Linked DNA regions of Chryseolinea soli. The protein of the gene in region 1 interacts with the protein of each later gene in a pairwise test. Links are inferred from orthologs where the notes say so. Each region holds a gene or a part of one and is shown in the gene's direction. Other genes may lie near its edges.

What was found. Proteins that work in one complex are often made in the same cells at the same time.
Region 2: the proteins of nusG (region 1) and rho interact in binary tests that used the Escherichia coli proteins (3 or more experiments, as listed by UniProt). The link is inferred for Chryseolinea soli from one-to-one orthologs.

Annotation. Positions count from the first base shown.
Region 1 is NZ_CP032382.1:2,784,458-2,787,650, forward strand. Bases 193-3,071 are described here. They hold nusG (transcription termination/antitermination protein NusG), read left to right. Parts: upstream 193-1,292; coding sequence 1,293-1,850; downstream 1,851-3,071. Other genes in these bases: tuf (elongation factor Tu), read left to right, coding at 193-814; secE (preprotein translocase subunit SecE), read left to right, coding at 1,090-1,281; rplK (50S ribosomal protein L11), read left to right, coding at 1,857-2,300; rplA (50S ribosomal protein L1), read left to right, coding at 2,309-3,013; rplJ (50S ribosomal protein L10), read left to right, coding at 3,018-3,071. Outside these bases: more of tuf, read left to right, coding at 1-192; more of rplJ, read left to right, coding at 3,072-3,193. UniProt on the Escherichia coli protein: Part of the processive rRNA transcription and antitermination complex (rrnTAC). The complex forms an RNA-chaperone ring around the RNA exit tunnel of RNA polymerase (RNAP).
Region 2 is NZ_CP032382.1:2,507,141-2,510,102, forward strand. It holds rho (transcription termination factor Rho), read left to right. Parts: upstream 1-660; coding sequence 661-2,265; downstream 2,266-2,962. Other genes in the region: serS (serine--tRNA ligase), read right to left, coding at 1-370; D4L85_RS10840 (hypothetical protein), read right to left, coding at 2,381-2,719; hemW (radical SAM family heme chaperone HemW), read right to left, coding at 2,817-2,962. UniProt on the Escherichia coli protein: Facilitates transcription termination by a mechanism that involves Rho binding to the nascent RNA, activation of Rho's RNA-dependent ATPase activity, and release of the mRNA from the DNA template.

The DNA of each region.
Region 1 (3,193 bases):
GGTAGGTGTACCCGCCCTGGTAGTATTTATGAACAAAGTTGACTTGGTTGACGATGCAGAATTGCTTGACCTCGTTGAAATGGAAGTTCGCGAACTGATGTCCGCTTACTCTTTCCCTGGCGACACCATGCCCGTTATCAGAGGTTCCGCTCTCGGCGCCCTGAACGGCGAGCCGAAATGGGTTGAAAAAGTTGAAGAACTGATGAAGGCTGTGGATGATTATATCCCCCTGCCCGTTCGTTTGATCGACAAAGACTTCCTGATGCCTGTAGAAGACGTGTTCTCGATCACTGGTCGTGGTACCGTTGCTACCGGTAGAATTGAAAGAGGTGTGATCAACACTGGCGATGCCGTAGAAATCCTCGGTATGGGTGCTGAAAACCTTAAATCTACCATCACGGGCGTGGAAATGTTCCGTAAGATCCTCGACAGAGGTGAAGCCGGCGACAACGTAGGTCTCCTCCTCCGCGGTATTGAAAAAGAGCAAATCCGTCGTGGTATGGTTATTTGCAAGCCTGGTTCTGTAAAGCCCCACGCTAAATTCAAAGCCGAAGTTTACGTTCTTTCGAAAGAAGAAGGTGGCCGTCACACGCCATTCTTTAACAAATACCGCCCTCAATTCTATTTCCGCACAACCGACGTAACAGGTGAGTGTAAGCTTCCTGCCGGCGTGGAAATGGTTATGCCTGGCGATAACATCTCCATCGAAGTTGAGCTGATCAACAAGATCGCTATGGAAAAAGGTCTCCGTTTCGCTATCCGCGAAGGTGGTCGCACCGTAGGATCGGGTCAGGTGACTGAAATCCTGGACTAACCTCCAGATAATCAAAGCATAAAGCGTTTCTGAAAATTTTCAGGAACGCTTTTGTTTTCTGGTCCTTTGTTTTACCTTTGCAGTCCTTTTGGGCTGAGGTACATGGGTGCGGCTCAGGAGTTTGAGCGGCTCCGGCTAAAGGAAGGTCAAAAAGGCCAGAATTCGGTATTTTTAAGTAAACGGGTGTAGCTCAATTGGTAGAGTAGTGGTCTCCAAAACCATTGGCTGGGAGTTCGAGTCTCTCCACCCGTGCAAAAAAAGTTTAAAAAAATCAAATGGAGAGGTTAAAGACCTATATCGCAGAGTCCTGGGATGAGATCAAGAACAAGGTTACTTGGTCAAAGTACAGTGAGTTGCAAGGCAGCGCCATCCTGGTGTTGGTAGCTTCCACCATTTTCGCTTTAGTCATATACGCTGTAGACGTGGTTTTCAAATCAGGTCTGAAGTGGTTTTACAGAGAATTTTAATGCAGAAGGTCATGGGCGAACTGAAATGGTATGTGCTCAGGGTCGTCAGCGGCCAGGAAAAGAAGGTTAAATCCTACCTGGAGACTGAGATTGAACGCTCAAAACTCACGGATTTTATCCCGCAAGTTCTGATCCCTTCTGAAAAAGTATACGAAATGAGAAACGGTAAGAAACGGGTGAGAGAAAGAAATTTCTTCCCGGGCTACGTTCTCCTTTCCGCAGATCTCTCGAACGGGGAGGCTCACCACGCTGTCAATAGCATTCCGGGCGTGATTGGGTTTCTCGGTAACAACGGCACCGGGGCTTCCAAGGATCCTGTACCTCTTCGTCAATCAGAGGTAAATAGGATTCTCGGTAAAGTTGATGAGATTGACGAATTCGAGGAAAAACTCGAAACACCTTTTATCAAGGGCGAGTCCGTAAAAGTTATGGATGGACCTTTCAGTGGATTTACCGGCACGGTAGAGGAAATTTTTGAAGACAAAAAGAAACTCAACGTGATGGTGAAGATTTTCGGCCGGAACACACCGGTCGAGTTAAGTTATATGCAGGTTGAAAAGCTAGATTAAGATAACATGGCAAAACAAATTATAGGTTATCTGAAATTACAGGTAAAAGGCGGACAGGCAAACCCTGCACCTCCGATTGGTCCTGCATTGGGTTCCAAAGGTCTGAACATCATGGACTTTTGCAAGCAATTCAATGCCCGTACGCAGGACAAACCCGGACAGGTGTTGCCCGTTTTGATCAGTATCTACAACGACAAGTCGTTCGATTTTGTAATCAAAACTCCTCCCGCCGCAATCCTGATTTTGGATGCAGCAAAAAAACAAAAAGGATCCGCAGAACCGAACCGCACCAAGGTGGGCTCGATCACCTGGGATCAGGTTAAGACGATTGCCGAAACAAAAATGCCCGACCTCAACGCATTCAAAGTTGAGTCTGCCATGAAAATGGTGGCCGGAACGGCAAGAAGCTTAGGTATAACAGTATCAGGAACTCCCCCTTGGGATAAATAATCACAGCGATGGCGAAAATTTCTAAAAACAGAAAAGCAGTCCTTGCGAAATACAATCCTGAGAAGGAGTATTCCCTTGAAGATGCTTCAAAACTTGTGAAGGAAATCACCTTTGCAAAGTTCGATTCCTCCGTTGACGTTGACATCCGCCTGGGCGTGGACCCTAAAAAGTCTGACCAAATGGTGAGAGGTGTGGTAGCGTTGCCCCACGGAATCGGTAAAGATGTACGCGTGTTGGTTCTTTGCACCCCTGACAAAGTTCAGGAAGCCAAAGACGCTGGCGCCGAACACGTAGGCCTGGACGACTTCCTCCAAAAGATCGAAGGCGGCTGGACAGATATCGATGTGATCATCTGTACCCCTACGGTAATGGCAAAAGTAGGTAAGCTGGGTAAGATCCTCGGACCCCGCGGCCTCATGCCCAATCCTAAATCAGGAACTGTTACGCTCGAAGTTGGTAAAGCCGTGAAAGAAGTAAAAGCCGGTAAAATCGACTTCAAAATTGATAAACAAGGTATCATCCACTGCAGTGTTGGTAAAGCTTCCTTCTCGGCCGATAAGATCCGGGACAACGTCGCAGAAATGATCAATGTTATTGCCAAGCTGAAGCCCGCATCAGCAAAGGGTGCTTACTTCCAAAGCATCACTTTGTCGACAACGATGAGCCCGGGTATTACCGTTGACACGAATTCCGTAGCTGGCGTTAAGCAATAAGAACATGACCAGAGAAGAAAAAGCACAGATTATAGACGAACTTTCTGCAAAGTTTGCCGACAACGCCCACTTCTATATTACCGACGCTTCGGGCTTCACCGTAGAACAGGTAAACAATTTTAGAAGAATGTGCTTCAAGAGCGGTGTGGAATACAGAGTGTACAAAAACACGCTGATCCA
Region 2 (2,962 bases), 280 kb from region 1 along the record:
CTTCAGCGCTTTTGCCGGCGGGTACCTTTTCGTGGGGGACGTTGGGGATCTTGTAGAGAATTTCAGTTTGCTTTTTCTCATACACATCCAGGTCGGCTTCCAGATTTTTGATCTTTTCTTTATCGGCAGCGACAGAAGCGCGCAAGGCCGTGGCCTCAGTGGCTTGGCCGCCTTTCATCAGCTCGCCGATCTTTTTGGAATCCAGGTTTGATTTTGCTTTCAGGTCATCCAACACCCTTTGCGTATCGCGACGCAACAGGTCATTGTCCAGGATCGCTTGTATGAGGACATCGGCGTCCTTCAGATTTCGTTTCCGGAGGCCTTCCAATATTTTCGCTGTGTGTTCGCGGATGACAACTGCCTGTAGCATGAGAATTTTTAGTTTTTTTTAAGGATTCAAAATTAGTTTTTTTGCACAGCGGACGGCTTTTTGGGGCGAATAAAATATTTTCACAATTTGATAATAGTCAAATTTCGCCTATACTTGCATCATCATACGGCTTCATCTCAAGCCCTCTGAACAAAAAATCCGAACTTTATTTACCCAAAACTTAGTTCTCTAGTTAGTTGTTTCCATGATCCTAACTTCAGCTTGGCTGATCACAACACAACCAATTCAACAAAAACACTTTTTTTCAACAACCTCATTTTTAAATTAACATGTACACTATTGACGACCTGAATGTCAGGCTTCTTTCAGAATTGAAAGAAATTGCGGAGGAGATGGGCGTGAAGAACGCAAAGAAGCTTTCCAAACAAGACCTCATCTACAAAATCCTCGATCAGCAAGCCGTCGCGGGCGAAGCAGCTCCCGCCAGAAAACCTCCCGTAGCACCTGCCGCTTCCTCCTCACCCGCCACCGCCTCTGCTTCCGCAGAACCCGAACGCAAAATGCGTCCCCGCCGCCGCGAAAATGTAGCCCCTACTCCCGCGCCGCCGGTCCCCAAAACAGAATCCGATTTTTCCAGTGACGAGATCCTGGATTCGATCGACATAAATTTTGATAGCACACCCCAAACCTTCGCCGAACCCGAGCCCGAAAACCTCGACAACGAACCGGAGATCAACACACAGGAAGACCTCATCCGCGCCGGCCGTGCCGATGTACGCGAAGAGCGTCCCATCCAATATCGTGTCGCCATCCGCGAATTCGACGGCGCCATCAACAACGAAGGCGTATTGGAGATCATGCAGGACGGCTATGGCTTCCTCCGCTCTTCCGACTATAACTACCTGGCCAGCCCCGACGACATTTATGTGTCGCCGTCGCAGATCAAATTGTTTGGTCTCAAGACCGGCGATACCGTAAAAGGATCGATCCGCCCCCCCAAAGAAGGCGAGAAATATTTCGCCCTCCTGAAAGTGGAATCCGTCAACGGAAAAACCACCGAAGAGATCCGCGACCGCGTAGCCTTCGAATACCTCACACCCCTGTTCCCTAACGAAAAACTGAAACTGAGCACGGCGCCCGACAACCTGTCGACCCGTATCCTCGACCTGTTTTCTCCTATTGGTAAAGGACAGCGCGGTATGATCGTGGCACAACCCAAAACGGGTAAGACCGTGTTGCTGAAAAACATCGCTAACGCCATCGCCGAAAATCACCCTGAAGTATACCTCATCGTGCTGCTCATCGACGAGCGCCCGGAAGAAGTAACGGATATGGCTCGCAGCGTAAAAGCCGAAGTAGTCGCCTCCACCTTCGACGAACAAGCCGAGCGCCACGTGAAAGTGGCCAGCATCGTGTTGGAGAAAGCAAAACGCATGGTTGAATGCGGTCACGACGTGGTGATCCTCCTCGACTCGCTCACGCGTCTGGCGCGTGCCTACAACACCGTGGTGCCTTCTTCCGGAAAGATCCTTTCCGGTGGTGTGGACGCCAACGCGCTCCACAAACCCAAGCGCTTCTTTGGTGCAGCCCGCAAGATCGAGAACGGTGGCTCGCTCACCATCATCGCCACAGCCCTTATCGACACCGGTTCGAAAATGGACGAAGTGATCTTCGAAGAATTCAAGGGAACCGGTAACATGGAACTCCAGCTCGACCGCAAGCTTTCCAACAGAAGAGTATACCCCGCCATCGACGTACCGGCATCCGGCACCCGTCGCGAGGACCTGTTGTTGAGAGAAGAAGAACTGCAGCGCGTGTGGATACTCCGCAAGTTCATGGCCGACATGAACTCGGTAGAAGCCATGGAATTCCTCCAAAACAAAATGAAGGGAACCCGCAACAACGACGAATTCCTCATCTCCATGAATGGATAAAACATAGCAAACCTTTAACTAAAAAAGAGGCTGCCCAAAAACGCAGTCTCTTTTTTTATTCCGGAAAACCGGGAGAGACAGATTTCGGGAAAGAGGGGGAAAGCCCCGGAAAGGGTCATTTCAATACCAAATCAATCAATTCACGCTGCACATTCCAATCTCTGGCAAGTTTTAGCATGGCTGTAGCTTCCATCTCGGTAACATAGCCCTTCAGGTTGTTCGCCTGCCACACCATGTTGATCAGTTCGATTCTTTTTTCCTTTGGATAGTCGGCAATGATGTCGTTCAGATAGAGGCGGGCCCGTTCGAAGGAAGTAAGGTGATCCTGGCCCACAAAATCCAGGGCCCATTTGTATTCCACATGGGCGTCCAGTTCGTCGGCCGTTTTGTCAAGGTCCAGCTTTTCCTGCTCGTCCAGTCCGTGATAGTGGAAAATGACCGATTTCAGGAGCATGTATACCTTTTTTTCTTCCGTTGATCTCACAATGATGGTGTTAGAGGATGAAACAACATCGAAAAATACAAAAGTTCTTCGTGGCACCGCGCCGCAATCAGGGCGTTAGTAAAAATAGATCGGAAGCAATTTTATCGGCCAGCAGTTTGCCGTTTTTGGTGAGGCGGAGCACCCGGCCTTCCAGGAGGGCATGCCCGTTTTCCACCAGCGCGCCAATATACCCCTCGTGGGCCGCCAGCAGGT